4 regions of the Streptomyces sp. NPDC008092 genome follow, and region 1 is predicted to be linked to each of the others. Evidence: riboswitches for the same ligand, from Rfam matches in the RefSeq annotation. Region 1 holds a riboswitch; each other region holds the start of a gene.

What was found. Region 1 has a riboswitch for cyclic di-AMP ahead of ACFZB3_RS36190 (peptidoglycan DD-metalloendopeptidase family protein). Riboswitches for the same ligand answer to the same signal wherever they lie in the genome.
Positions count from the first base shown of each region.
Region 2: it holds a riboswitch for cyclic di-AMP, as region 1 does, so the genes downstream of both, ACFZB3_RS06075 (NlpC/P60 family protein) here and ACFZB3_RS36190 (peptidoglycan DD-metalloendopeptidase family protein) in region 1, are expected to answer to the same signal.
Region 3: it holds a riboswitch for cyclic di-AMP, as region 1 does, so the genes downstream of both, ACFZB3_RS16985 (transglycosylase family protein) here and ACFZB3_RS36190 (peptidoglycan DD-metalloendopeptidase family protein) in region 1, are expected to answer to the same signal.
Region 4: it holds a riboswitch for cyclic di-AMP, as region 1 does, so the genes downstream of both, ACFZB3_RS23995 (NlpC/P60 family protein) here and ACFZB3_RS36190 (peptidoglycan DD-metalloendopeptidase family protein) in region 1, are expected to answer to the same signal.

Region 1 covers NZ_JBIBHY010000013.1:198,602-205,983, forward strand. Annotated here, with positions in the region: gene ACFZB3_RS36180 (insulinase family protein) at 1-1,161, shown strand, start outside; gene ACFZB3_RS36185 (insulinase family protein) at 1,158-2,546, shown strand; cyclic di-AMP (ydaO/yuaA leader) riboswitch at 2,739-2,902, shown strand; gene ACFZB3_RS36190 (peptidoglycan DD-metalloendopeptidase family protein) at 2,915-3,670, shown strand; gene ACFZB3_RS36195 (FCD domain-containing protein) at 4,076-4,771, shown strand; gene ACFZB3_RS36200 (HPr family phosphocarrier protein) at 5,102-5,383, opposite strand; gene ACFZB3_RS36205 (GNAT family N-acetyltransferase) at 5,560-7,382, shown strand, end outside.
Region 2 covers NZ_JBIBHY010000002.1:258,554-265,935, forward strand. Annotated here, with positions in the region: gene ACFZB3_RS06070 (NAD-dependent epimerase/dehydratase family protein) at 1-174, shown strand, start outside; gene ACFZB3_RS06075 (NlpC/P60 family protein) at 227-2,467, opposite strand; cyclic di-AMP (ydaO/yuaA leader) riboswitch at 2,478-2,630, opposite strand; gene ACFZB3_RS06080 (DUF1996 domain-containing protein) at 3,060-5,075, shown strand; gene ACFZB3_RS06085 (lipoprotein) at 5,083-5,736, opposite strand; gene ACFZB3_RS06090 (lipase family protein) at 6,009-7,325, shown strand.
Region 3 covers NZ_JBIBHY010000005.1:105,286-112,667, reverse strand. Annotated here, with positions in the region: gene ACFZB3_RS17000 (nucleoside triphosphate pyrophosphohydrolase) at 1-700, shown strand, start outside; gene ACFZB3_RS16995 (cytochrome P450) at 697-1,953, shown strand; gene ACFZB3_RS16990 (transglycosylase family protein) at 2,168-3,163, shown strand; cyclic di-AMP (ydaO/yuaA leader) riboswitch at 3,358-3,531, shown strand; gene ACFZB3_RS16985 (transglycosylase family protein) at 3,536-4,219, shown strand; gene eno (phosphopyruvate hydratase) at 4,667-5,953, shown strand; gene ACFZB3_RS16975 (septum formation initiator family protein) at 6,061-6,537, shown strand; gene ACFZB3_RS16970 (DUF501 domain-containing protein) at 6,567-7,085, shown strand.
Region 4 covers NZ_JBIBHY010000007.1:209,807-217,188, forward strand. Annotated here, with positions in the region: gene ACFZB3_RS23955 (SpoIIE family protein phosphatase) at 1-389, shown strand, start outside; partial or broken gene ACFZB3_RS23960 (IS110 family transposase) at 674-1,221, opposite strand; gene ACFZB3_RS23965 (hypothetical protein) at 1,248-1,505, opposite strand; partial or broken gene ACFZB3_RS23970 (hypothetical protein) at 2,157-2,294, shown strand; gene ACFZB3_RS23975 (aminotransferase class I/II-fold pyridoxal phosphate-dependent enzyme) at 2,428-3,555, shown strand; gene ACFZB3_RS23980 (DUF397 domain-containing protein) at 3,668-3,895, opposite strand; gene ACFZB3_RS23985 (Scr1 family TA system antitoxin-like transcriptional regulator) at 3,905-4,765, opposite strand; gene ACFZB3_RS23990 (ATP-binding protein) at 4,978-5,436, shown strand; gene ACFZB3_RS23995 (NlpC/P60 family protein) at 5,471-5,944, opposite strand; cyclic di-AMP (ydaO/yuaA leader) riboswitch at 5,948-6,132, opposite strand; gene ACFZB3_RS24000 (hypothetical protein) at 6,493-6,798, opposite strand; gene ACFZB3_RS24005 (ATP-dependent Clp protease proteolytic subunit) at 6,806-7,382, opposite strand, start outside.

The DNA.
Region 1 (7,382 bases):
GAGCTCGTCCAGGGCGCCGGCGGCTCGCTCAACGGCACCACGAGCTTCGAGCGCACCAACTACTTCGAGACCATGCCCGCCCACCAGCTGGAGCTCGCCCTCTGGCTGGAGGCCGACCGGATGGGCTCGCTGCTCGCCGCCCTGGACGACGAGTCGATGGAGAACCAGCGCGACGTCGTCAAGAACGAGCGCCGCCAGCGCTACGACAACGTCCCCTACGGCACGGCCTTCGAGAAGCTGACCGCGCTCGCCTACCCGGAGGGCCACCCCTACCACCACACGCCGATCGGCTCGATGGCGGACCTGGACGCGGCCACCCTGGAGGACGCGCGCGCGTTCTTCCGCACCTACTACGCGCCCAACAACGCCGTTCTTTCGGTCGTCGGCGACATCGATCCGGAGCAGACGCTCGCCTGGGTCGAGAAGTACTTCGGTTCCATCCCGGCGCACGACGGCAAGCCGGCTCCGCGCGACGGCTCGCTGCCCGACATCATGGGCGGGCAGCTGCGCGAGGTCGTCGTGGAGGAGGTCCCCGCACGGGCGCTGATGGCCGCCTACCGGCTCCCGGAGGACGGCACGCGCGTGTCCGACGCGGCCGACCTGGCGCTCACCGTCCTCGGCGGCGGCGAGTCCTCCCGCCTCTACAACCGCCTGGTGCGGCGCGACCGTACGGCCGTCGCGGCCGGCTTCGGCCTGCTGCGGCTGGCCGGGGCGCCCTCCCTGGGCTGGCTGGACGTGAAGACCTCCGGTGACGTCGAGGTGCCGGTCATCGAGGCCGCCATCGACGAGGAGCTCGCCCGGTTCGCCGAGGAGGGCCCGACGCCCGAGGAGATGGAGCGCGCCCAGGCCCAGTTGGAGCGCGAGTGGCTGGACCGGCTCGGCACCGTCGCGGGCCGCGCGGACGAACTGTGCCGCTTCGCCGTCCTGTTCGGCGACCCGCAGCTCGCCCTGACCGCCGTCCAGCGCGTCCTGACGGTCACCCCGGAGGAGGTCCAGGAGGTCGCCAAGGCCCGCCTGCGCCCCGACAACCGCGCGGTGCTCGTCTACGAGCCGCTGTCCGCGGAGTCCGCGGAGCACACCCAGGAGGCGGGGCGCGGCGAGGACCCGGAGCAGGAAGCCACCGTAGAGGCCGGCAACGAGAACGAGGAGACGGCCAAGTGACCGAACTCGCCACCATGGACTTCCACCCCCAGCCGCAGCCGGGCGAGGCCAAGCCCTGGGCCTTCCCGGCCCCCGAGCGCGCCACCCTGGACAACGGCCTGACCGTGCTGCGCTGCCACCGCCCCGGCCAGCAGGTCGTCGCCGTCGAGGTGCTCCTGGACGCGCCCCTGGACGCCGAGCCGGCCGGTCTGGACGGCGTGGCCACCATCATGGCGCGCGCCTTCTCCGAGGGCACCGACAAGCACTCCGCCGAGGAGTACGCCGCCGAGCTGGAGCGGGCCGGCGCCACCCTGGACGCGCACGCCGACCACCCCGGCGTCCGGATCAGCCTGGAGGTCCCGGCCTCCCGGCTCGCCAAGGGCCTCGGGCTGCTGTCCGACGCGCTCAGGGCGCCCGCCTTCGCCGACAGCGAGGTCGAACGGCTGGTCCGCAACCGCCTCGACGAGATCCCGCACGAGCTGGCCAACCCCAGCCGCCGGGCCGCCAAGCAGCTCTACAAGGAGCTCTTCCCGGCCGCCACGCGGATCTCCCGCCCGCGCCAGGGCACCGAGGACACCGTCGAGAAGATCGACGCGGCCGCCGTACGGGCCTTCTACGACCGGCACGTCCGCCCCGCCACGGCCACCGCGGTCGTCGTCGGCGACCTGACCGGCATCGACCTGGACGAGCTGCTCGGCGAGACCCTGGGCGCCTGGCGGGCCGCCACCGGGCAGCCTCGCCCGGTCCCGACCGTGACCGCCGACGACACCGGCCGGGTCGTCATCGTGGACCGTCCGGGCGCCGTCCAGACCCAGTTGCTCATCGGCCGGGTGGGCTCCGACCGGCACGACCGCGTCTGGCCGGCCCAGGTGCTCGGCACCTACTGCCTGGGCGGCACCCTCACCTCCCGCCTGGACCGCGTCCTGCGCGAGGAGAAGGGCTACACCTACGGCGTCCGCTCCTTCGGGCAGGTCCTGCGGTCCGCCCCCGACGGCACCGGGATCTCGATGCTCGCCATCAGCGGCTCCGTGGACACCCCGAACACCGGCCCGGCGCTGTCGGACCTGTGGACGGTGCTGCGCACGCTCGCCGCCCAGGGCCTCACGGACGCCGAGCGCGACGTGGCCGTGCAGAACCTCGTCGGGGTGGCGCCGCTCAAGTACGAGACGGCGGCGGCCGTCGCGGGCACCCTGGCCGACCAGGTCGAGCAGTACCTGCCCGACGACTTCCAGGCCACGCTGTACCGGCAACTGGCCGCCACCGGCACCGTGGAGGCCACCGCGGCGGTCGTGAACGCCTTCCCGGTGGACCGCCTGGTGACCGTCCTCGTCGGGGACGCGGCGCAGATCAAGGAGCCCGTGGAGGCGCTCGGGATCGGCGAAGTCACGGTCGTCGCCGCGGAGTAGCGGCACGCGCGTGTGCGGAGCCCTGGTGACCTCCCGGCCACCAGGGCTCTGGAATGTCCGAATTGGGGCGGAGGTTGCCTGTCTGCCCTGTGGGATACGCGACAAAAGCAGTGATCCGTTTGAGCATCGAAGGCGGGTCCTCGTAGGTTCTTCCGGGCTGTCCGTCAGGCATCGCGCCGCGTCCGCGGCACCGGACAGCCATCGCCGAGTCCCCGTACGGCGCGAGCCAGGGGAGCCGGGGACCCACGCAGTCCCTGGGGTGAATCGGGTGCCCGCGCGTGTCGCGAGGGGGCCCGTAGGAGACCTTCCTGCTCCGAACCCGTCAGCTAACCCGGTAGGCGAGAGGGAAGGAAAGGACCAGCCACTACATGGCGTTCATGTGCGCCTCCGGGAAGCACCGTCGTCCCGGCCGGGTGAAGCGCACCACCGCGCAGGCCGCCGGTATCGCGGCCCTCACCACCACGGGTGTCATCAGCACCGTCTCGGCCGCTCCGGCGCTCGCCGCCGAGAACTCCGTCGAGCAGACCGGCCTCACCCCGGTCATCACGATCAGCGACTCCGTCGCCGAGCAGATCGACGCCCAGGCGGCCGCGCAGCAGGCCGCCGCCGACCGCAAGGCCGCCGAGGAGGCCGCCCGCAAGGAGGCCGCCGCCGAGGCGAAGAAGGAGCGCGCGGCCGAGGTGCGCGCCGCCCGCGCGGCCGAGCGTAAGCGCCTCAACACCTTCGTCGCGCCGATCAGCGACTCCTACGTCTCCACCGGCTACAAGACCGGCGGCTCCCTGTGGTCCTCCGGCGCCCACACCGGCATTGACTTCCACGCCGCCGGCGGCACGGTCGTGCACGCGGTCGGCACCGGCACGGTCGTCTCCACCGGCTGGGGCGGGGCGTACGGCAACGAGATCGTCATCAAGATGGCCGACGGCATGTACACCCAGTACGGCCACCTCTCGTCCATCGGCGTCTCGGTGGGCCAGAAGGTCACCCCGGGCCAGCAGATCGGCCTCTCCGGCTCGACGGGCAACACGACGGGACCGCACCTCCACTTCGAGGCCCGTACGACCCCCGAGTACGGCTCCGACGTCGACCCGGTCGCCTACCTCCGCAAGCACGGCGTGAACGTCTGACGGAGCTGGACGCGGGTCCGGCGCCGAGACCGACGGGCCGAGCGTGCTGTGCCGGGTGCGGGTGCGTGGGGGTTGCTCGCGCAGTTCCCCGTGCCCCTGAAGGGGCGCTGCGCGTAACGTCCCTGAAAGGGGCGCGGGGAACTGCGCGACCAGCCACGACGCACCCGCACCCGACCACCAGGGCGAACCCGGCGGGGCAACACGCTGGCGGCCCGGCGACGACAACCCGTGAGATCTTCGGAAGCCCCGGCCCACCGCCGGGGCTTTCGTCGTTTTCGTGCCCCCACTGTCCAAAATATATCCCTGGATTCCGGCCCCCCGTCGGAAATTGCGGCTCATTGCAATAGAGTCACGGAACGAGCGCCACTCGGCGGCGTTTCACGGGGATTAAGGCGGAGGTCGGTCATGCGTATTCCGGCGCACTCGGTATGCACGGCGATCCGGGACGACATCGTCGCGGGTGTCTACGAGCGCGGCAGCCGGCTCACCGAGGAACTCCTGGCCCGCCGCTACGGGGTCTCACGCGTCCCCGTCCGTGAGGCCCTGCGCACCCTGGAGGCCGAGGGCTTCGTGGTGACGCGCCGGCACGCGGGCGCCTGCGTCGCCGAACCGACCGAGCAGGAGGCCGCCGACCTGCTGGAGATGCGCATGCTCCTGGAGCCGCTGGGCGCCTCCCGGGCCGCCCAGCGCCGCACCGAGGCCCACCTCAAGGTGCTGCGCGGACTGGTCAGGCTGGGGCAGGAGCGGGCCAGGCGGGGCAACAGCGAGGACCTGCGCTCCCTGGGCGGCTGGTTCCACGAGACCCTTGCGCAGGCCTCCGGCAGCCACGCCCTGACCTCGACGCTCACCCAGCTGCGCCACAAGATCGCCTGGATGTACACCGTGGAGACGCCCGCCAACCCCGTGGAGTCCTGGGCGGAGCACGGCGCCATCGTGGACGCGGTGGCGCGCGGCGACGGCGACCGCGCCCGGGCGATCACGGCCCTGCACACCGAGCGCTCCACGGTCTCCCACCGGCTGCGATTTCCCGGCGCCGCCGAACGGGCGAACGGTGTGAGGACTTCGCAACATCCCGTAAACATGTCGGGCCTGCGGCATTAACACGCGCGCCGTATACAAAGAGGTGTTATTCGGCGGGGCGTATTTTTGCTGCCCGAATTCACGCGCGCCGGGAATTCGCGGTCGCGCTCTCCGTGTGTGCCCGCGGTAAAGCCGGGCGCCGGAGTTCTTCACAAAGTCAGGGGCGGGCCGCCGTAAAGGGATGCGCGGCCCGGTCGTGAAGTCATGTGCGGCCGTCATGGAATTGCGGCACATGACGGGCGGCCCGGTACGGGCGGCGCTGAGACGGTGCGGCCGGGCGGCGGGGAAACGGCGGGGCCGCGCCGCCCCCGGTGGGAGTGGCGCGGCCCCGGACGTGCGGGCGCCGGGCGCTCAGACGGTCTCGGGGAGCTCCTCGAGACCCTCGGCGACCAGCTTGGCCAGGCGGTCGAGGGCGGCGTCCGCACCCTCGGCGTCGGAGGCGAGGACGATCTCCTCGCCGCCCTGGGCGCCCAGCCCCAGGACAGCCAGCATGGAGGCCGCGTTGACGGGGTTGCCCCCGGCCTTGGCGATCGTCACCGGGACGCCTGCGGCCGTGGCGGCTCGGACGAAGATGGAAGCGGGGCGGGCGTGGAGGCCCTCGGCCCAGCCGACGTTGACGCGGCGCTCAGCCATGTGATGCTGCCCTTCGGTGTTCAGGGTTGTCTAGACCAGTTTCCCATATCGTGAAGCATGCCCGGAGTGGACATGGATCCCTCCGGGTGTGTCGCCGGACCGCGGCCTCGGTCCGACGTACGTCCTCCACAGACTGCCTCGCACCGTTGCCGGACGCGAGCCGTACTCTGGGGCCCATGCAGACCCCGGCGGACCCGCAGGACCGGCACGAGTACCCGTCCCACTGGGAAGCTGACGTGGTGCTGCGCGACGGGGGTACCGCGCGCGTCCGGCCCATCACCGTCGATGACGCCGAGCGCCTGGTCAGCTTCTACGAGCAGGTCTCGGACGAGTCGAAGTACTACCGCTTCTTCGCGCCCTACCCCAGGCTCTCCGCCAAGGACGTCCACCGCTTCACGCACCACGACTTTGTGGACAGGGTGGGGCTCGCGGCCACCATCGGCGGCGAGTTCATCGCAACCGTACGCTATGACCGCATTGGCCCCGGCGGGACGCCCGCCTCCGCGCCCGCCGACGAGGCCGAGGTCGCCTTCCTCGTCCAGGACGCCCACCAGGGCCGGGGGGTGGCCTCCGCCCTCCTCGAACACATCGCGGCCGTGGCGCGCGAGCGCGGGATCCGCCGCTTCGCCGCCGAGGTGCTGCCCGCCAACACCAAGATGATCAAGGTGTTCATGGACGCGGGCTACACCCAGCAGCGCAGCTTCGAGGACGGTGTCGTCCGCCTGGAGTTCGACCTGGAGCCCACGGACCGCTCCCTCGCCGTGCAGCGCGCCCGCGAGCAGCGCGCGGAGGCCCGTTCGGTACGACGGCTGCTGGCTCCCGGTTCGGTGGCCGTGATCGGGGTCGGCCGCACGCCCGGCGGGGTCGGCCGCAGCGTCCTCGGCAACCTCCGGGACGCCGGTTTCACCGGCTCCCTGCACGCCGTGAACCGGGCCTTCCCGGACGATCTCAAGGAGGTCGACGGGGTGCCCGCGCACCGCTCCGTGCGCGACATCGACGGCTCTGTCGACCTCGCGGTCGTCGCCGTACCCGCCGAGCATGTCCCCGAGGTCGTCACCGAGTGCGGCGAGCACGGCGTCCAGGGGCTCGTCGTCCTCGCCGCCGGGTACGCGGAGAGCGGCCCCGACGGCCGTGAGCGCCAGCGTGCGCTGGTCCGGCAGGCGCGCACGTACGGCATGCGCATCATCGGCCCCAACGCCTTCGGGGTCATCAACACCGCGGACGGCGTCCGGCTGAACGCCTCCCTCGCACCCGAGATGCCCCGTCCCGGCCGCATCGGCCTGTTCGCCCAGTCCGGCGCCATCGGCATCGCCCTGCTCTCCCGGCTGCACCGGCGCGGCGGCGGGGTGACCGGCACCACGGGCGTCTCCACCTTCGTCTCCTCCGGCAACCGCGCGGACGTCTCCGGCAACGACGTCCTCCAGTACTGGTACGACGACCCCGAGACCGACGTCGTCCTCATGTACCTGGAGTCCATCGGCAACCCGCGCAAGTTCACCCGCCTCGCGCGGCGGACGGGGGCGGCGAAGCCGCTGGTCGTGGTGCAGGGCGCCGGGCAGGCGCCGCCCGGCCACGCGGTGCGGGCGACGCGGCTGCCGCACGCCACGGTGTCCGCCCTGCTCAGGCAGGCCGGGGTGATCCGCGTCGACACGATCACCGAACTGGTCGACGCGGGGCTGCTGCTCGCCCGGCAGCCGCTGCCGGCCGGGCCGCGGGTGGCGATCCTCGGCAACTCGGAGTCGCTCGGGCTGCTGACGTACGACCGGTGCCTGGCCGAGGGCCTGCGGCCGGCCCGGCCGCTGGACCTGACCACGCGGGCGACCGCGGGGGACTTCCACCGGGCGCTGGCGCAGGCGCTGGCCGACGAGTCGTGCGACGCGGTGGTCGTCACGGCGATTCCGACGATCGGGGAGGGGGCGGTGGGGGACGCGGAGCTGGCGGAGGCGCTGCGGTCGGCGGCCGAAGAGGTTCCGGGGAAGCCGGTGCTCGTGGTGCACGT
Region 2 (7,382 bases), on a different contig from region 1:
GTCCTGGGCCCGCTCTTCGGCCTGACCCAGGACTACATACGCAACCACCTCGGCATCCGCTTCCGGGTCGACAACGGCCGCAGCGTGCACGAACTGGGCCTTGCCTACCGGCCCGTCGAGGAGACCCTCCTCGACCACCACGAGAGCTGGCGCACCCGGCGGCGGAAGGTCTGAGCCCGACGGCCAGGCAGCCGGGGCAGAGGGCCGGGAGCACAGGGCCGGGGGGTCAGGCCGGGCGGATCACCCGGTGGATCGCCGACTCCCCGGCGTTGTAGATCGACTCCTCGCGGATGAGCGCCCCGGGGCTCGGCGCGTGCACCATCGCACCGCCGCCCGCGTAGATCCCGACGTGGCTGTCGTCGTCGAAGAAGAAGACCAGGTCTCCCGGCTCGACGGCGGCGAGCGTGATCGGGGTGCCGGCCAGGGTCTGCTCGGGCGCGGTCCGCGGCAGCGACACGCCGGCGGCGCGCCAGGCGGCCTGGGTCAGGCTGGGGGCGTCGTACGCCCCCGGCCCGGTCGCGCCCCAGACACACGGCCGGCCGATCTGCTCCCGCGCGAACGCCAGCGCCTTCATGGCCTTGCCGGGCTCGGCCCCGGCGCCGGGCTGGAGGAAGGCACCGGGGTCGGCGTAGGCGCCGGGGGCAGCCGCGGGCACCGGGGCGGCGGGGACCTGCGGGGGTGCGGTCGGCAGGGGCGTGGTGGGGAGCGGGGCGGTGACGACCGGGGCGGGCGCGGCGGTGGGCATCGCCATGGCGGGCGCGGCCGTCATCATCGCCTCGGGCGGCGCGGTCATGGCCGTCGGCATGGCAGCCGTCGGCATGGCGGCCATCGCCGGTGCGGGGGGTGCCGTCATGGGCGCTGCCACGGGTGCCGCCATCGGTGCCGCCATGGGCGTGGGCACCGGCGCGGGCATCGCGGCGGCGGGCGCCGCCATGTCCGTGGGCATGGCCATGGTGGCGGCGTAGGCGTAGCCGCCGTCGGCGGGCTGCATGCCTGCCGCGTAGGCGCCGTACATGTCGGCGGCCGGTGCCGGGGCGAAGGGCGCGGCCTGCGGCATCGCGGCCATCGGCGTCGCGGGCGGGACAGGGGCCGCCGCGGTGTACCCGCCGGTGGCGTAGGCGGTGTCGGCGACGGCCGGGGGGATGTCGGCGTAGGCGGCGGGCGCGTTCGGCGACATGATCCGGAAGCCGCCGACGTCCATCGGGCCGGGGACCGGGGCGGGAACGGCCGCGGGAACGGGAGCGGCGGGCGCCGCGGTCGGGAAGGCGCCGCTGTCCGAGGGGGCGGCGGTCGGGAAGGCGCCCGTGTGCGTCGGCGCCGCGGTCGGGAAGACGCTCGTGCTCGCCATGGGGTCCGTCGTCGGGAAGACGCTCGTGTTCGCCATGGGGTCCGCGGCCGGGAAGGCGCCCGCGTCGGCCGGGGCCGGCATCGGGAACGAGCCCGTGGCGCCCGGGGTCATGATGCGGAAGGAGCCGGAGTCCCCGAGAGACGGGGCCGGAGCCTGGGCGGCGCCGGTGTCCCTGGCGGCCGCGGTCTGGTAGTTCCCGCCGGCCGAGCTGCCCGGGGTCATGACGCGGAAGCCGCCCGAGTCCGCCGCGGCCCGGCTCGGGGAACTGTCGGTACCACCCGGGGTCATGATCCGGAAGGTACCGGTGTCCGACGGGGAGACGATCGGGATGCCGCCCGTCTCCGTCACCGCCGGGAGCGCGCGGGTGGCGGCGGGGGACCCGCTGCGGAAGGAGCCGCTGCCGGTGCGCTGGTTCGGTATCCCGAGGGCGGGGGCCTGCCACGGCTGCACCGGGGCCTGCGCCTCGGGCGTGGGCCAGGGGCTGGGCGCGGGCGGAGCGGCCTGGGCGGGCTGGACCGGGGCCGGGGCGAGGGCGGCGATCGCGCGCTGCCCGGTGCGCTGGGACAGCACCTCGCGCGCCTTGGCGAGCTTGAGCTGGTTCTTCGTCTTCGAGGTACCCGGCGTGGGCCGCTGCGGCCCGGCGGCGGGCAGCGCCCTGGGCGCACCCGAGGACCCGGCCGGCAGCGCCGCGGCGGGGCCCGCCGTCAGCTCCAGCTTCGGGCGCGCCGGCAGTTCCCGGACGACCTCGATCTCGCTCTGCGCGGACGGCCCCGCGGTCAGCTCCAGCCGGGCCGGGCCGGAGTCCTCCAGCTGGCCGAGCAGGTCGGCGGCCATGGCGCTGACGGGCCGCCGAGGGGCGGGCCGGTCGGGCTTCCGGTCGGAGGGCAGTGCGGCCGGAACACTCGGCCCCAGCTTCGAGCGCGCCCCCTCGAACCACTCCCGGGCGATGTTGTCGAGGCCCGGGTCGTCGCGACGGGGCCGTTTGAACAGCGGGACACCCCGTGAGCGCGAGCCCCCGCTCATCGCACGGGTGGCGTTGTAGTTCCCGGTGGCGTTCTCGGCCTGGTCGTAGAGGCTGTCGATCCGCTGTCGAACCTCGTCACGGCTCTCGGGCGCCATTGAGGGGTCGTGCTCCTTCCGTACTCTGCCTACCGGGTTAGCTGTCGGGTTCGGGCGGTCGAATCCGGAAGGCATGCCCTACGGCCATTGCCCTTGCGGACGGCGGCCGATTCACCCCAGTGATCGGTTGGGTCCCCGGCTCCGGATCCGCCCCTGAGGGGCACCGGACTCGGCGGAGGCCGCGCGGCCCGACGGGATTCGCCGGGGGGAGCCGAACGGCTTGCCCGTCAACTTAGCCAACTTGTGTCACTCGTGTGAAGGTTGAAGTGGCTAATGTCCGATACGTATTTGTGATGTTCGTCGTAGCGTTCGGAACTCGACCGTACGGGACGGCATTTCGCGCGCATCCATTGCATTCGCAGGGTCACCGGGGCGTCGCCGTCGGTCGCGTTGCCCCTGCTCCGGGACACCCGCTTTCTGTGAGGTCACCGTGAATTCCTGGGTCTGTTGAACACGGTGGCGCCGCGGGCCGTATAGGGCCGGGGATTTCCATGCCCGGCCGACCACGACACGCAGGGGAACGACCTTGAGACGCAACAGGCGCAGACGCCCGACCGGCGCACAGCGCGCGACCTTCGCAGCGGTCGCCCTGATGCTCGGCGGTGGAGGACTGGTCGCGGTGAACGTCTACGCCTCGGCCACCGAGAGCGGCGGGGACCAGGGCCAGGTCGCCACCGGCCAGGTGCTGTCCGCGCCCACCATCTACTGCCCCGACATCGGCAGCCGGCTGACGGCGGTGCCCGACGGGGCCCGGGCCGACGTCGACCGTGAACTTGCCCAGCTGGACCAGCAGATCGCGGCCGCCTACCAGCAACTCAAGGAATCCGCCGCCGAGATCGAGCAGGACCCCGGCTCCGCCGCCCAGACGATCATCGACCCGCTGAAGGAGAAGCGGACCGAGTCGATCCAGCGGATCGCCGACGCCATCGGCCGCGAGGGCGACCGCCCGCAGGGCCTCGACGACCTCGCCGCCTGCACCCTGCGCTCCTCCAGCCAGGGCGACGGGCAGTCGGCGGCTCCCCAGGGCAGTGCCACCCCGAGCCAGAGCGCCCAGGGCAGCGCCGCGCCGAGCCAGGGCACCGGCGCCGGCGGCCAGGGCGGCAACGGCCCGGTCGCCGCGGACTACGCGGACATCACCTCCGTGCAGCCCAACGTCACGACCCCGGCCGAGCAGCCCGGCGGCTCCACCGGCACCTTCTCCTCCAGCTGCGGCGTCAACGCCAACGGCCTGTTCAACTCAGACAACGTGATCGTCGCGCCCGGCGTCTCCAACGGCGCCCACCACTTCCACGACTACATCGGCAACCAGTCCAACAACGCCTTCGCCAGCGACCAGGACCTGGCGAACGCCCAGACCAGCTGTGCGGACCAGGGCGACAAGTCCACGTACTACTGGCCCGTGCTGCGGCTGCAGAACGGCAAGCAGGAGCGGGACGCCGACAAGCCGGGCGGCGGCACCGAGGGCAACGCCGGGCAGATCGTCACGGCGAAGGAGGTCACGCTGACCTTCGAGGGCAACCCCACCTCCAAGGTCACCGAGATGCCGCGGCTGCTGCGCATCATCACCGGCGACGCCAAGGCGTTCGTCAACGGCCCGGGCAACGCCAACGCCTCCTGGAGCTGCACCGGTTTCGAGGACCGGCAGCTCAAGGACAAGTACCCGCTCTGCCCGTCCGGCAGCGACGTGGTGCGCACGTTCAGGTTCCAGAGCTGCTGGGACGGCCGGAACATCGACAGCGCCAACCACCGCACCCACGTGGCGTTCGAGGCCCCCGACGGCACGTGCCCGGCCGGTTTCCAGGCCATCCCGCAGCTGGTGCAGCGCATCGTCTACGCCGTGGACGCGCCGAGCCTCCAGGACGGCGGCCGTACGGTCCCGCTGTTCGCGGTGGACTCGTTCCCGGAGCAGCTGCACAAGCCGGTCACCGACCACGGCGACTTCATCAACGTCTTCGACGAGAGCCTGATGCGGAAGATGGTCGACTGCATCAACTCCGGCCGCAAGTGCGGCGCGGGGGCCGACGAGCAGCCGCCGTCCCAGAGCGCGGAGCCGTCCGAGCCGAGCGACACCGCGAGCCCGGTGACGCCGCCCGCCCAGACGCAGAGCGCCGAGCCGACCGCCCCGGCGACCGACCAGCCGTCCTCCGAGCCCCCGGCCGGCACCCCGGCCACGGAGACCGCCACCGCCACGGAGACCGCCACGGCCCCCGCCACGGCCCCCGCCACGGCCCCCGGCTCGGGCTCCGGCTCGGGCTCCGGCTCGGGCGGCACCGAGCTGCCGAGGGTCTACGCGACTGCGTCGCCGAAGAAGACGTCGACCACGAAGTTGTCGGGCGGCGGTGTCATCAGCGAGCCGACACAGCGGCCTGACACCGAGGCACCGGCCGGTACCGCCGCCGCGTCGCCGACCGGCACCGCGGTCGCCGCACCGGCCGGTCAGGAGACCCCGCCGGCCACCGGTTCCGGGACGGTTCCCCAGACCGAACCCCAGGCCGTCCAGGGCGGACTCGCCGAGACCGGCGCCAACCTGTGGCCCGCCGCCTTCGGCGGCCTGCTGCTGGCCGCCGGGGCCGTGTTGCTCTGGCGCACCAGGCGGAACGCGGTCTGACCCCTTCTCACCTGCTGCGCAGCGAGTCCTGGGCGAGCTCGAACGCGGGGAGCATCTCGTCGTGCTCCGCGCTGTCGAGCCCGCCCAGGTGCAGGACGACCGGGCCCTTCGGGGTGACCACGGCGAGCGCGGACTCCTTCTTGGTCTCCGCCAGCAGCTTGCTGGTGTACCGGTAGTCGACCCGGACCCCCGAGAGCCCGCCCGCGGTGAAGGTCCGGTAGGCCGCCCCGCCGGTGTTGTCCTCGGCGGCCACGAACGCCTGCAGCACGGCGCGCGCGTCGCCGCTGCCGGGTCTGCCGGTCCACGCCCTCAGGTAGCCGATGTTCCCGGCGGGTTTGGCGTCGATCTCGCAGACCATGGTCACCGGGCCCTGGCGCAGCAGGCCGTCGACGACCTCCTCGGTGATGTCGGAGTCGGTGCCGGCCGAGGCGACGGCGGCGAGGCCGTCGACGGCCTCCGCCTTCCAGCCCTTGGCGATGTCGAACACCACCGGCAGTTCGCAGGCCGAACCGGCGGCGCCGACCGAGCCCCCGCGCTGCGCCGCCGCACCGGACGCGTGACCGGACTCGGTCACCTCGACGGCGCGCGGTGCGGCGCCGCATCCCGCGAGCAGCGCCAGGAACAGCCCGGTCAACGCCACTCTGCCCCCGTGGGTCCCCACTCTTTACCTCCCCTTGGTACGACACGCGGCGGTCACTGTAACCGAGGGCGCGGACACCGTCGTGCGCGAGAGGCGCGGGCGGCCCGGTTGACGGTACGTCACATTACTGAACCGTAACCTACTGGACGGTACCGCCGGTAACCCCCGCTCGTTACCGTCGAGGAGAGCCGCCATGTGTCCCGGCAGCCGCACCGGGACCACCGTCGCCCGACCTCGCTCGGGTCCCCACGCACCACCTCCCACGTCCCCGCACGTCCAGGAGGTCCTTCCCCATGCCCGTCCGCGTTCGCCTGCTGGCCACCGCCGTCGCCGCTGCCGCCTGCCTCTGTCTCCAGACCCTGCAGGCCACGGCCTCCCAGGCGGAGGTCTCCCGGGGCGTCACCATCCCCGCCTTCTACGACCCGCCGGCCGCTCTGCCCGCGGCCGACGGCGCCCTCGTGCGCACCGCACCCCTTCCGCTGGCCCTGAGCCTGCCGAGCCTGCCCGGCCCGCTGCCGGGCACCGCGACCCGGCTGATGTACAAGTCCACCGACTCGGCGGGCGACCCCGTCGCCGTCACCGGCGCCTACATCGAGCCCGCCGCCCCCTGGCTCGGCCCCGGCGCCCGCCCGCTGGTCGCACTCGCCCCGGGCACCATGGGGCAGGGCGACCAGTGCGCCGCGTCGATGGGCCTGCAGTACCCGCTGCTCCTCAACGGCCGGACGGTGTCCGTCGGGTACGAGGACCTGGCGGTCTACCGGCTGCTCGCCGAGGGGGTCGCGGTCGTCGTCACCGACTACGTGGGACTCGGCGCCACGGACCGGCTCCACACCTACGTCAACCGGCTCGACGGCGCCCATGCCGTCCTGGACGCCGTACGCGCCGCCCGCAACCTGCCCGGCACCTCGGTCACCGCCGCCTCGCGGGTGGGCCTGTTCGGCTACAGCCAGGGCGGCGGCGCGACCGCCGCGGCCGCCGAGCTCCAGCCCTCCTACGCCCCGGACATCACCCTCGCCGGCAGCTACGCCGGGGCACCGCCCGCCGACCTCAACGCCGTCACCGCGGCCATCGACGGCAGTGAGCTGGCCGGCGCCCTCGGCTGGGCGGTCAACGGCTTCGTCCAGGCCGACCCGGCGCTCAGGCCGGTCGTCGACGCCCACCTCGGCGCGGCGGGCCGGGCCGCCCTCGCCGACCTGTCGACGATGTGCGTCGGCGACGCGCTCCTCGCCTACGGTTCCCAGCACAGCACCGCCTGGACGAACGACGGCAGCTCCATCTCCGAGGTCGTCGCCGGGGAGCCCGCCCTCCAGGCCTTCCTGGACGAGCAGCGCATCGGCAGGACCGCGCCGGCCGGCCCGGTCCGGCTGGCCACCGGCGTCAGCGACGACCTCGTCCCGCACGCGCAGGCACGGCAGCTCGCCGTCGACTGGTGCGGCAAGGGTGCGAACGTCACCTACGTGCCGGTCCTCCTGCCGGACGCGGGCAGCGCCCTGCTGAACCACCTCGAACCCCTGCTCACCGACCAGGGCGACGCCGTCGCCTGGCTCACCGCCCGGCTGTCCGGGGTACCGGCCGGCTCCAACTGCTGGAGCATGCCGGTACAGCCCTGAACACGCGGCCCTGAGGGCGCACGGTCCTGAGCGCCCACAGCCCCGGGCGCTCACAGC
Region 3 (7,382 bases), on a different contig from region 1:
CACGGACGGCCTGGCCCGGCTGGCCGGCTCCGGCCGGGTCCGGATGCCCGAGCTGGAGCTGCTCCCCGCCTCCTACGACCTGCCCGGCGCCCGCCTCCTCGACCTCGTCCAGGTCATGGACCGGATCCGCGCGGAGTGCCCCTGGTCGTCCCGGCAGACCCACCAGGGCCTCGCGAAGTACGGCATCGAGGAGGCGTACGAACTCGTCGAGGCGATCGAGGAGGGCGACCGCGACGAGCTGCGCGAGGAACTGGGCGACGTGCTCCTCCAGGTCGTCTTCCACGCGCGGATCGCGGAGGAGGACCCGGACGCCCCCTTCTCGATCGACGACGTGGCGGGGGGCATCGTCGCCAAGCTCATCCACCGCCACCCGCACGTCTTCGGCGACGAGACCGCGTCGACGCCGGAGGAGGTCAAGGAGCACTGGCTGCGGACGAAGGCGGTGGAGAAGCGGCGCGCGTCCGTGACGGACGGGATACCCCTCGCGCAGCCCGGTCTCGCACTGGCGGCCAAGCTGGCCTCCCGGGTGCGCACGGCGGGCCTTGAGGTGCCGCTGCCGCAGGCACCGGGCATCGGCTACGAGCTGCTCGCGCTGGCGGCCCGCGCGGAGGCGGAGGGCACCGACCCGGAGGCGGCGCTGCGGGCGGCGGCCCGGGCCTACCGGGACGCGGTGCGGGCGACGGAGGGAGTGGAGAAGTGACCGCCCCCGCCCCCGACCTCTTCACCTGGGAGTTCGCCGCCGACCCCTACCCCGCCTACGCCTGGCTGCGGGAGCACGAGCCCGTGCGGCGGACCAGGCTGCCCAGCGGGGTGGAGGCCTGGCTGGTCACCCGGTACGGGGACGCCAAGCAGGCACTGGCCGACCCGAGGCTCTCCAAGAACCCGGCGCATCACGACGAGCCCGCGCACGCCAAGGGGAAGACCGGCATCCCCGGGGAGCGCAAGGCCGAGCTGATGACGCACCTGCTGAACATCGACCCGCCCGACCACACCCGGCTGCGGCGGCTGGTGAGCAAGGCGTTCACCCCGCGCCGGGTGGCCGAGTTCGCGCCGCGGGTGCGGGAGCTGACCGACCGGCTCATCGACGGGTTCGCGGAGCGGGGCGAGGCCGACCTCATCCACGAGTTCGCCTTTCCGCTCCCCATCTACGCCATCTGCGACCTGCTCGGCGTCCCGCCCGAGGACCAGGACGACTTCCGGGACTGGGCGGGGATGATGATCCGGCACGGGGGAGGGCCGCGGGGCGGGGTCGCGCGGTCCGTGAAGAAGATGCGCGGGTACCTGGCCGAGCTGATCCACCGGAAGCGGGAGGCGCTGCCCGCCGAGGCCGGTCCCGGCGAGGACCTCATCTCCGGGCTCATCCGGGCCTCGGACCACGGCGAGCACCTCACCGAGAACGAGGCCGCGGCCATGGCGTTCATCCTCTTGTTCGCGGGGTTCGAGACCACCGTCAACCTGATCGGGAACGGCACGTACGCGCTGCTCACCCACCCCGGGCAGCGGGCACGCCTGCTGGAGTCCCTGGCCGCGGGCGAGCGCGGGCTGCTGGAGACCGGCGTCGAGGAACTGCTCCGCTACGACGGGCCGGTGGAACTGGCCACCTGGCGGTTCGCCACCGAGCCGGTCGCGATCGGCGGGCAGCACATCGAGCCCGGCGACCCGGTCCTGGTCGTCCTGGCCGCCGCGGACCGGGACCCGGAGCGGTTCGCCGAGCCGGACACCCTCGACCTCGCCCGGCGGGACAACCAGCACCTCGGCTACGGCCACGGCATCCACTACTGCCTGGGCGCCCCGCTCGCCCGCCTGGAGGGGCAGACCGCACTCGCCGGTCTCCTCAACCGCCTTCCCGACCTGCGACTCGCGGTGGACGAGAGCGAGTTGCGGTGGCGCGGCGGGCTCATCATGCGGGGACTGCGCACGCTCCCGGTGGAGTTCACGCCCACCGGTCGCTGAAGCCCTGTGCTGAAGCCCTGTGCTGAAGCCCCGTGCGGGCCCCTGCCGACCTGTACGGGCAAAAGGTGACCAGCGTTCAAGTCTGTGATCTTCACGTGATCTACGCGGCATTAACTTGTGACAAGTGATCGTCTGCCGATACGTTCACCCATCAGCGCGGCGCCCTTGCGGGACCCGCCGCGCCGGTCACCGCTGTCGCTCGAAAGGTTTCCGCATGCTCTCCGGGAACGGTCGTCACCGTCGCCCCCGCCAGGCTCCGGCACTCCTCGTCGCGGCCGGGGTGACCGGCTCCGCCATCGCCCTCCCGCTCCTCGGCGCGGTGAACGCCAGTGCGGCCGACGGCTCCACCTGGGACCAGGTGGCCGAGTGCGAGAGCGGCGGCTCCTGGAGCGCCGACAACGGCACCGGCTACTACGGCGGTCTCCAGATCTCGCTGGACGACTGGAGCGAGTACGGGGGCCTGGAGTACGCCGGCACCCCCGACCAGGCGAGCCGTTCGCAGCAGATCGCGGTCGCCGAGAAGATGCTCGCCGACCAGGGCACCAAGGCCTGGCGGACCTGCGCCCTGATCGCCGGGCTCTCGTCCGACGACGCCTCGGTGAACGTCGACACGGGCCTCGACAACTCGGGTGATTCATCCGGTTCCTCGGATTCGTCGGGCTCGTCGGACTCGTCCTCCGGGTTGTCGGACTCGTCCTCTTCTTCCGGTTCCGACTCCTCTTCGGGTGCCACGGACTCCGGGAGCGAGTCCGCCACCCCCTCGCCGAGTGCGAGCGCCGACAGTGACTCCAAGTCGGACGCCCCCGGCAAATCCACCAAGACGGACAAGTCGGAATCATCCGGCTCCGACACCTCGAAGGCGAGCGAGGGCTCGGCCGCTTCCGAAGCCGACGACTCGGACAATTCGTGGCAGACCGGAGGCTCTTGGAGTCTCGTCGACACGGGTGCCGTCGGCAGCGGCGGCAAGCACCGCGGCGGCTCGGCGGACGAAAGCGTGACAAAAGGTCAGAGTGCCACCTCCTCCGGCCGGCATGCCTCCCGTGACGGCGGCACCTACACCGTCCGCGACGGCGACACTCTCGCCTCCATCGCCGACTCCCTTGGCCTCGACGGCGGATGGCGCGCGCTCTACGACGCGAACAAGGCCGACATCGGTGCCGACCCGAACGCCATCGCTCCCGGTCAGACCCTGAAACTCGGCAGCGAATAGGGCGAAAGGCGGCGGGAGTTGGCGCCCCGCTTCGAGCCGAATGTCCGTTTTGGTGAAAGTGTGGGATGAGTCTCAGAAGCCCTGATCATCTTTGAAATTCACCGGATCGCCTGTTTACGGTCAAGGCCGCTCGTCACCACGAGCCCCGGCCGTCGCAACGCCGAGTCCTGCCAGCGGCCGTCCGGGAACAGTCGTCGCGTCATGCGCCGTAGGCAGGAGCGGGGGACCCAAGGTTAGTGCCGGGGCCGGTGGTTGAGACCGCCGATCCGGCTCGGGGTGAAGCCGCGCACCGACACACGGTGTGCGGCCGGGCAACTCAACCGGCCCGAACCCGACAGCTCACCTCGCAGGCGTCGGTGAGGGGATCGATCCATGCTGTTCTCCGGCAAGGGCAAGCACCGTCGTCCGTCCAAGGCCGTCCGCGCCATCGCTGTCGCCGGTGTCACCGGCGTCGCCGTCGCCGCCCCGCTGATGGCGGCCGGCAGCGCCTCCGCCGCCACCGCCTCCGAGTGGGACGCGGTCGCCCGGTGCGAGTCCGGCGGCAACTGGGCCATCAACACCGGCAACGGCTACTACGGCGGTCTCCAGTTCTCCGCCTCCACCTGGGCCGCGTACGGCGGCACGCAGTACGCCGCGCAGGCCAACCAGGCCACCAAGGCGCAGCAGATCACGATCGCCGAGAAGGTCCTCGCCGCGCAGGGCAAGGGTGCCTGGCCGGTCTGCGGCACGGGCCTGTCCGGTGCCGCCTACACCGGCAGCTCCTCCGCCGGCTCCTCGTCGAGCAGCAGCACCGGCACGAGCACCCGCTCGACCGACACCCAGGCCGCCTCCCGCTCCGCCGAGCGCCCGGCCGCCAAGAAGACCGTCACCACCCCGACCGGCAAGAAGGTCAAGAAGGGCGACGGCGAGTACAAGGTCGTCAAGGGCGACACCCTCAGCTCGATCGCCGAGAAGCACAAGGTCAAGGGCGGCTGGCAGGCGCTGTTCAAGCTGAACAAGGACATCGTCGACGATGCCGACTTCATCTACCCGGGCCAGCAGCTGCACCTGAAGTAGGGCGAAGCGCGGCACGGGCGGCCGCCGCGGGTATCGGCCGCAAGTACCGGCCGGAAGTATTAAGCGGCGCCCAGCTGAACCACAGCTCCCGCACAACCGTGGTCCCCATAGTGGAGACCACGTGAGGGTCACCCCCGTCCCCCACGGACCCCCGCTCCGGTGCGTTTTCCCCCGAACGCACCGGGGCGGGGTTTCTCTTTGCCGCCCTCCTGCTCTCCGGCCCCCCGTCCGGCGTCCGGCCCCCTTCTTGGCCCGCTCTTCTTCCGTTCTTCATCGGGACCCCCTTTGTTCCGCGCGTGAACAATGAGTACCGTCTGTGTGTCCACGGGCCGGTCGGTCGTGCCGGCCGACGGCCCTGGGACGGTTAGGCTCTAGTCGCAAGGCTGAGCAAGGGCCGCCAAGGCCCGCGTGCGCCCCGCACAACCAGCGTCACATCCCAAGAAGGAGATGCTCGTGCCGTCCATCGACGTCGTCGTAGCCCGGGAAATCCTGGACTCCCGAGGCAACCCCACGGTCGAGGTCGAGGTCGGCCTCGACGACGGCAGCACGGGTCGTGCCGCCGTCCCGTCCGGCGCCTCCACCGGTGCCTTCGAGGCCATCGAGCTCCGTGACGGCGACCCCAACCGCTACCTGGGCAAGGGTGTCGAGAAGGCCGTCCTCGCCGTCATCGAGCAGATCGGCCCGGAGCTGGTCGGCTACGACGCCACCGAGCAGCGCCTGATCGACCAGGCCATGTTCGACCTGGACGCCACCGACAACAAGGGCTCGCTCGGCGCCAACGCCATCCTCGGCGTCTCCCTGGCCGTCGCCCACGCCGCCTCCGAGGCGTCCGACCTGCCGCTGTTCCGCTACCTCGGTGGCCCGAACGCGCACCTGCTGCCCGTCCCGATGATGAACATCCTCAACGGCGGCTCGCACGCGGACTCCAACGTCGACATCCAGGAGTTCATGATCGCCCCGATCGGCGCGGAGTCCTTCTCCGAGGCGCTGCGCTGGGGTGCCGAGGTCTACCACACCCTCAAGAAGGTCCTGAAGTCGAAGGGCCTGGCCACCGGCCTCGGCGACGAGGGCGGCTTCGCCCCGAACCTGGAGTCCAACCGCGCCGCGCTCGACCTCATCCTCGAAGCGATCAAGCAGGCCGGGTACGTCCCCGGTGAGCAGATCGCGCTCGCGCTCGACGTCGCCGCGTCCGAGTTCTACAAGGACGGCAAGTACGAGTTCGAGGGCAAGTCCCGCTCGGCCGCCGAGATGACCGAGTACTACGAGGAGCTCGTCGCCTCCTACCCGCTGGTCTCCATCGAGGACCCGCTGTTCGAGGACGACTGGGCGGGCTGGAAGGTCCTCACCGACAAGCTCGGCGACAAGGTGCAGATCGTCGGCGACGACCTGTTCGTCACCAACCCGGAGCGCCTGGCCCGCGGCATCGAGGAGGGCACCGCCAACGCCCTGCTGGTGAAGGTGAACCAGATCGGTTCGCTGACCGAGACGCTGGACGCCGTCGAGCTGGCCCAGCGCAACGGCTTCAAGTGCATGATGTCGCACCGCTCCGGCGAGACCGAGGACGTCACCATCGCCGACCTCGCCGTCGCCACCAACTGCGGCCAGATCAAGACCGGCGCCCCGGCCCGCTCCGAGCGCGTCGCCAAGTACAACCAGCTGCTGCGCATCGAGGAGATCCTCGACGACGCGGCGGTGTACGCGGGCCGCAGCGCCTTCCCGCGCTTCAAGGGCTGAGCCGCACAGAGTCAAGGCTCAGCCAGTCGTACGTACGTCCCCGTACCCGGTCCCGTACCGTGTCCGGGGACGTACGCACGTGTCAGGGCGACCAGGGAGGCGGGGACATGGCCGTGAAGGACCGGGACCGGTTCTCCACCGCGACCAGGCTCAAGCTGCTCGGCGAGCAGACGGCGGCCCGGGTCTACCGTTCCCAGACCAGGCGCCAGGCCCGCCGCTCCCGGCTCACCGGCCGCGCGGCGCTGCTGGTGATCGTGCTGTGCACGATGGTCGTCGCGCTCGCCTATCCGATGCGGCAGTACGTCTCCCAGCGCGCCGAGATCTCCGACCTCGAACGGCAGCAGGAACAGGCCCGGCAGCGGGTCGAGCAGCTGCGGGACCTCAAGGCGCGGTGGCAGGACGACGCGTACGCCGAGCAGCAGATCCGGCTGCGGCTGCACTACGTGATGCCGGGGGAGACCGGGTTCGTCGTGATCGACCCCGGTGCCGCCAAGCAGGCGCACGCCTACCTCGGGGCGGCCGACCGGCCCTGGTACGCGAACGTCTGGGACGGCGTCGACAAGTCCGACGCGTCCGACCAGTGAACCGACAGAAAGCCACGCAGAACACAGTCATGGAAACGGCTCCTCCTTCCACCCCGCGTACCGAGCCCACCGACGCGGACGTCGAGGCCTTCAAGCAGCAGCTCGGGCGGCCGCCGCGCGGGCTGCGGGCGATCGCGCACCGGTGCCCGTGCGGGCAGCCGGACGTCGTGGAGACCGCGCCCAGGCTGCCGGACGGTACCCCCTTCCCCACGCTGTACTACCTGACGTGCCCGAAGGCCGCGTCCGCGATCGGCACGCTTGAGGCCAACGGCGTGATGAAGGAGATGACGGCGCGGCTGGAGAGCGATCCCGAGCTGGCGGCGGCGTACCGGGCGGCGCACGAGGACTACATCCGGCGCCGGGACGAGATCGAGGAGCTGACGGGCTTCCCGAGCGCCGGGGGCATGCCGGACCGGGTGAAGTGCCTGCACGTCCTGGTGGCCCACTCGCTGGCCGCCGGGCCCGGCGTGAACCCGCTCGGCGACGAGGCGATCGCGATGCTGCCGGAGTGGTGGGCCAAGGGCGCCTGCGTGGTCACCGGCGAGTGACGCCCGTCCCAGGGGGCTCCGCCCCCTGGACCCCCGGGACCTCCGCCCACCCACCACCCGACTCGGTCACCTGAAGAGGCGCCGCCCGGCTCGGTCGCTCCGACCGGCACCGCTCCGGCTCGGTCGCTCGAACGAATGCCGCCCTGACTCGGTCGCTCGGACCGGCGCCGCCCGGCTCGGTCGCTCCGACCGGCACCGCCCGGCTCGGTCGCTCGAACCGGCATCGCCCTGACTCGGTCGCTCGAACGAATGCCGCCCTGACTCGGCCGCTTGGTCAGTCGCCGCCCCGGCCCGCCC
Region 4 (7,382 bases), on a different contig from region 1:
TACGCATTCTCAATTGCGGGCACCCGCCGCCGCTGATCGCGCACGGCGGGAAGGTCCGGGTCCTGGAACCCACCGTCGCCTCCGCGCCCCTCAACCTCGCGGCGCTCATCGGCGACCGCTACTGGGTCGACGTCGTCGCCTTCGCCCCGGGGGACCGATTGCTGCTCTATACGGACGGCGTGTCGGAGACCCGGAACCACGACGGCCAGTTCTTCCCGCTGGCGGAATGGATGCGGCAGCAGGACCTGGAGAAGCCCCGCGAGCTGCTCGACCAGCTGCACGGAGACCTGCTCCAGCACAGCGGCGGACGGCTCGACGACGACATCGCGGCGCTCGCGCTGAGGTGCGCCGGCGCGCCGGAACGGGGAGCCGTGGGCGTGGAAGGCTGAGAACGGGCGGTCCCCCGCGAATTCCCGGCCCCACGGCCGGCCGGGCGGACAAGGTCCGGCTGCGCGTTGATCTCAGGTGCGGCCGCGTTGTGCCGCCGCAGACGGTGCGGGGTGCGTCCCGAAGGCCAGGACCGCCTGCGGTAGCCATGCCTGCCCGTCACTTCCACTCCATCGGAGATCCGCACAGTGACCGGACGGCGCGGCCGTGGCCGGCCGGCCGAGGTCGGCGCCGGCCGAAATCCGCTCGCCGCCCGGACGGCGGCCTGGAGCGACTCGGCCGACCCGAGGACGGCCGGGTGCTGCACCCGCGGCCCCAGCACACGTTCCAGAGACGGGTGGATCTGGGTCAGCAGGCCGTGCAGCCGGTTGGCGACACGGGTGGCTTCACCGGCCAGGTCGTCGTCGAGGCCGGCAAGCATCTTCAGTTCGGCGGTCGTCTCGTCCTCGCCGTCGACCGCCCGCAGCGTATGCGGCATCGCCCGGTCCGCGTCCGCGATGATGAACGCGTCCCTCGCATCCGTCTTCGCCTCGCCCGGGTAGAGGTCGGCGATCCGCCGCATCGTCAGACCCGGTAAGCAGGCGACCGGGCAGCCCGTGTCCCTCGCGACCGTCAGTGGCAGGGCCCCGACCGAGGCCGGCTGGTCGACCACGACCAGCACCGTTCCGTGCTTGGCCGGAAGCTTCGCGAACAGCTCGCGCAGCTTGGGGTCGGTGTTGGGCAGGCGCTTGCCGAAGGCCTTCTTGCCGGCCGGGGGGTGACGGCGGTGGCGTGGTGTTCGCCCTTGCCGACGTCCGGGCCGAGGAAGACGTCGATGTCGCCGGTGTCGATCACGTGCAGGCCCCTGCGACCGTGGTTCCTCACCAGTCGGCGGTGGCGGTCGGCTGCACCTCGCAGTGATCGAGCTGGTCCAGCGACCCTCCCGCACCCGCGACGGCGACGCGGAGGCTCTTCGTGCCCTTCGCGGGTACCGACACCTGATGGGTGCCGTCCATGAAAGTGAAGCCGCTTCGGTCCTTGAAGCTGATCTTCGTGGTGAAGACGACCTCGCGGGCGTTCGGATTCCTGACCTCGATGGTGGCGTACGGGTCGTCCGCACTCGCGCACCGCACGAGCACTGCGGTGCCGTCCTTGAGCGGCAGGGCGGACGCAGAGGGCGACGCGGCGGGGGTGGAACGCCGGGTGGGGTGCGAACGGTAGGAACCGCTGGGCGTGCTGTCGTGCGCATCACCCCCGTGCGAACCGCTGCCTCCGGATGCGGGCGTCGAAGCGTCGTGATCCTGACGGGAACTGCTGCACCCGCCCCCATCGCTGTCGTGATCACTGAGGGTTCCGTGCCCGCGCCCCGACGAGAATCCGGTCAGGGCCAGGACGACCATGACCGATACCGCTGTGAACTTGAGCCGACGCCCCCGTGTGTACATGCCATCATCGTATCCGCAGGCGCTGCCCCCCGGATTGCCGCCGCCGACCTCTCTCCGGATGGCTGCCGCACCCCCATCGAGTACGAACCGCTCTCCGCAAAAGACACCATCCACGCAGCCGGTCAGCCACCGCAGCTGGAACCCAAACCGTGGGGCAGGTCAAGGTGTCACTTCGAACGTGGGGCAGATCGGAGCAACGACACGGGTGTCATTGCGCCTTGTGGCCGTCCTGAGCTCCAGTTGTCCTGTACTCCGACGAACCTGAGAGGGCATCGGGAGAGAAGGAACGAATTGACACACGAGAGCGAAGCGGTGCCCGACCGCGACCCGTACCTCCTGGCGCAGATGCGAGAGGCCTTCGGGCGCGTGGTCCACAGCCACAAGACCCATGAGAAGCAGGCGGACCTCTGCTTCGCCAAGCACCGGTGGCAGCAGGGCGTCCTCATTGCTCTCACCGCGATCGGCTCGGGCACCTTCCTCGCCGCGGCGGTCGGCCTGCTCGGCAACGCAGTGCCGATGAGCCTCGCGACCAACCACGTGTGGGTATTGCCACACAGTGGGGTGCGGGTGCTCCCGCTAGGGTCTGTCCACTGCCTGCAAAATCACCGGAGGGGTCATGGCGTTCGGCTGGATCGACGAACAGGCGGAGCAGCGCCGCCGCGCCGGACTCGTACGGACCCTGCGCCCCCGCCCCGCCGATTCGCCGCTGCTGGACCTGGCGAGCAACGACTACCTGGGCCTCGCCCACCATCCTGAGGTCGCCGAGGGCGCCGCCGGGGCGGCCCGGACCTGGGGCGGCGGCTCCACCGGCTCCCGGCTGGTGACCGGTACGACGGAACTCCACACCGAGCTGGAGCGGGAGCTGGCCGGATTCTGCGGGTTCGAGGAGGCCCTGGTCTTCTCCTCCGGTTACGCGGCCAACCTCGCCGCCGTCACCGCGCTCGGCCCGCACGGCTCCCTGATCGTCTCCGACGCGCTCAACCACGCCTCCCTGATCGACGGCTGCCGGCTCGCCCGGGGCACCACCCAGGTCGTCGGGCACGCCGACCCGGACGCCGTGCGCAAGGCGCTCGGGACGCACGAGGGGCCCGCGGTGGCCGTCTCCGACACGGTGTTCTCGGTCGACGGCGACGCGGCACCGCTGGCCGCGCTGGCCGAGGCGTGCCGGGAGCACGGCGCCGGACTGCTCGTCGACGACGCCCACGGGCTCGGGGTCCTCGGGGACGGCGGCCGGGGCGCGCCGTACGCGGCGGGGCTGGCCGGCGCCGAGGACGTGGTGGTCACGGCGACCCTGTCGAAGTCGCTGGGCAGCCAGGGCGGCGTGGTGCTGGGCCCGGCCCGGGTGATCGACCATCTGGTCAACGCGGCCCGGACCTTCATCTTCGACACCGGCCTGGCCCCCGCCGCGGCGGGGGCGGCACTGGCGGCCCTGCGGCTGCTGCGCCGCGAGCCCGGGCGGGCGGCCAGGGCCCGCGAGGTGGCCGCGGAACTGCACGCACGGCTGACCGCCGCGGGTCTGGAAGCGGTGCGTCCGGACGCCGCGGTGGTCTCCGTGCGGGCCCCGTCCCCGGAGCAGGCCGTGCAATGGGCGGCCGACTGCCGTACGGCAGGCCTGGCCGTGGGCTGTTTCCGTCCGCCGTCGGTGCCGGACGGCATCTCACGGCTCAGGCTGACCGCCCGTGCGGACCTCTCCGGGGCGGAGATCGAACGCGCTGTTCGTGTGATCGGCAAGACACGACCATGAGTCGGCGTGACACGGCCGGGCCTGGCTCGCGGGCGGATACGGGGTCGGGGATGGATTGGGGTGCGAGTCTGATCGGTTTCGTTCGTGTCTGATCAGACTCTTCTGGAGCTGATCAGCCGGCGAGTGCCGACGTGAAACCCGCCCAGCTCTCGGGGGAGAAGAGCAGCGCGGGTCCGGCCGGAGCCTTGGAGTCGCGCACGGCGAGCAGTCCGGCCGACGGGCCGGAGCGCGGCCGTGCCGTCTCCACGCAGTTGTTGGCTCCGGTGCTGTAGCTGCTGCGCAGCCACCGCAGTCCGTGCAGATCAGCACTTGAAGGTACGTTCCGAGGCAGTGCAGTCATGGTGCCTCCTTACGCGCCGTCAGCTATTGCGGCGATGTAATCCAACGAGTCCTCGGGCGAAAGGGCGTGGATCCGGAGCGTGTTGAAGGCCTCCGTGTAGGCCTGGAGGTCTTCTTTCCGCTCCAGGTAGAGGCTACTCGTCAACTGGTCGATAACAACCACGTCCAGATCAGAAGTGCTCGGAAATGAGAAGATTACGAAAGGTCCGGTGATGCCGATATGCGCCCCGGCCGCGAACGGCAGCACCTGGAGCCGTACTTGGGGCAGCCGGGCCGCCTCCACCAGCCGCGTCAGCTGCCGCGCCATCACCCCGGGACCGCCCACCTCCCGGCGCAGCACCGCCTCGTCCAGGACCGCGCTCAGCTCCAGCGGCGGATCGTTGCGCAGCACGTCCTGCCTGGCCAGACGCACCTCCACCAGGGCGTCCAGGGCCTCGTCGTCGCGCCCGTCCACGGCCGCCCGGGTCACCGCACGCGCGTACTCGGGGGTCTGCAGCAGCCCCGGCACGACCGAGGTCTCCAGCGTGCGCATCGCGCTGGCCTGTGACTCCAGGCTGATGAAATCCCGGTAGGCGGGCGGCAGCACCCCACGATAGGCGTGCCACCAGTGGTGCCGCCCCGCCGTGTCCTCCGACCCCGCCAACACCAGCAGCAACTCGCGCAGTTGCCCCTCGACCACGCCGTAGGCGTCCAGGAGTAACCGCACATCGGCCGGTTTCACACCGCTGGCGCCGGTCTCGATCCGGCTCACTTTCGACTGATGCCAGCCCACCAGACGGGCGGCCTCACCGCTCGTGAGGCCGGCGCCGGTGCGCAGTGTGCGCAGTTCGGCGCCCAGTTTCCGGCGGCGTACCGCGGGACCGTTCTGCATGGGCTACTCCTTACTCCTTGCGAGCCGCCCAAATACGGTCTGAGGTCGCAGAGTTCACCGCTTCGAGCGACAGATATATGCATATCTTGGTGGATCGCTCCCCGTGACCGGCCCGGTAATGGCAGTCTGGCGAAGAAGCACCAGTCCGGGACCGTACTCGAACCATCCGCACTGTGTCGGACTCCGGTCCCGAGGAAAGGGACGACGTCGCCATGGCAGACCACCTGGAAGCATCCGTCACTCTGCCGAGCGATCCCGCCTCGGTCTCCGCCGCCCGCTCCTATGCGCTGGACACCCTCGCGGAGTGGGGGCTGCCACCGGAGACGGAGACCGCGGACACCATCCGCCTCATCGTCTCCGAACTCGCCACCAACGCCGTGCAGCACACCTTCGGGCAGTCACCGACCTTCACGGTGGACCTCGTCCTCGACCGTGACGAGCAGCTGCGCATCGGCGTCACGGACAGTCATCCGCGCTTCCCCAAGAGACTCCCCGCCGCGGTCCAGCAGGACAACGGGCGCGGCATGGTCATCATCCGCTGGCTGACCGCCGAGTGCGGCGGCAAGCTCCGGGTACGCCCCACCCGGGAGGGCGGCAAGACCGTCTCCATCGAACTGCCCTGGACGATCCCGGCGGGCACCGTCACCGCGGCCGGCCAGCAGGAACCGTAGCCCTGAGCCCCTGCCGGCCCGCCGTCGGCGTGGGTCAGCTGACCCGGCCGTACCAGACGCTGCGCGTCCAGATCTTCTGGAGCTTCACCACGTCCCCGGTCTTCGGGGCGTGCCAGATCTTTCCCTTCCCGGCGTAGATGCCGACGTGGTACACGCTGGAACCCGAGTGGAAGAAGACCAGGTCCCCGGCCTTGCGGTTGCCGGCCGAGACGTGACGGGTCTTGTTGTACTGCTGGGCCGCCGTACGCGGCAGGGTCTTGCCCGCCTTCTTGAACGAGTACAGCGTCAGCCCCGAGCAGTCGAACCTGTTCGGTCCGGTGGCGCCCCACCTGTAGGGCGCGCCCTTCTTCGAGGCGGCGACCTGAAGTGCCTTCGTCGCCATCGTGGCGGCCGAGGCGTCGGAGGCGACACCCGGGATCACGATCGAGCCGCCCACGGCGGCGATGGTCAGCGCCGAGGCCGTACCGGCCCGGGCCATCAGCGACGGAACACGATTGAGCGCAGTCATGCGCAACCCTTCGTCAGCCGCCTGTGAAGGATGACCTGTCGGATTCGGGCTGGCGAAGTTGCCCGGCCGTGTTGCCACGGCTTCACCCCAAGGGCTGCTCGGCCCGGTCATGGCGCGACCGTGCCGGCGACCCGTCTTGCCTGGGTCCTCCACTCCTGCCGATGCACTTCTGTCGACGGGTCAATCCGGGCGGCGGCAGGACTCGGCGTCCGCCCGGACCGCCCCGCCGCTGTGGCGGGGGCTTGTCGTCAGACAGGGATCTTCACTCACTCGTGTCCGAAAATCCCAACGGAATCGGGGATTTGTGGGGTTACTCACCACCCACCCGTTCGGGTGGACAGCCCTGTGTTCGATTCTCCGTCAACTTCCCTGCGTAGCCCCGGACCTGCGCGGAAGCCGCTTCCGGGCACCCTCGCACGGGCAACCTGAGCGGCCCTCGCGGTCAGGTAAAACCACGCCACACTCCGCCGAACGGCGGTAACCCCTTTGGAGCGTTTCGACCCCGGCCCGGTCGCGCCGTCGACGCATCGCACGGATTCCGGCGGGTGTCACGGTACGCAGTCGGGCGGGAGTACGACGCGAGCGGTCCGGCGCTCACCGTCGAGCACCCGCAACGCCCGTGCCAGCGTGTCCCCGTGAAGCTCCGTCTCGCCCCGCAGATGCATCAGGGCCAGGGCGTCGCGCAGCTCGGACGCCGCGCGCACCAGCGCCTGCGCGGCGCGCAGCCCACGGTAGGTGTCCTCGTTCTGCGCCGGATTGATCCGGCCCAGTAGATCCACCACGTCCAGGTAACGGTCGATCAGCTCGCCCTCGGCGCGGGTCAGCGCGGGCAGCGGCGGGAGCTCCGGCAGCATCGGCGGCTCACCCCGCGTCCGGCAGGCCGAGCGGACCGCGGCGGCTGGGTACGACCCGGTCCACCAGCCCGTACGCCAGCGCTTCCGGCGCGTCCAGGACCAGATCCCGCTCCAGGTCCTGGTGCACCTGTTCGGCCGTGCGCCCCGTGTGCCGGACGAGCATCCCTTCGACCATCGCCCGGACCCGGTCCAACTCCGCGGCCCGGATGAACAGATCACTCGGCTGGCCCTGCACCGGCTCCGGCAGGGACGGCTGCTGGAGCACGATGCGCGCGCCGGGCAGCACGGACCGCTTGCCCGGTGTGCCGGCCGCGAGCAGCACCGCGGCCGACGCCCCGGCCTGCCCGAGGCAGATCGTCTCCACGTCGCAGGTCACGTACCGGACCGTGTCGTAGATCGCGGCCATCGCACTGTACGAACCGCCCGGGGAGTTGATGTGCAGCGAGATGTCCCGCTCCGGAGCGGCGTACTCCAGGTACATGAACTGCGCCATCACGTCGTTGGCCGAGGTCTCGTCGACGGGCGTGCCGAGGAAGACGATCCGCTCCTCCAGCAGCTTCGAGTACGGATCCATGGTGCGGTGC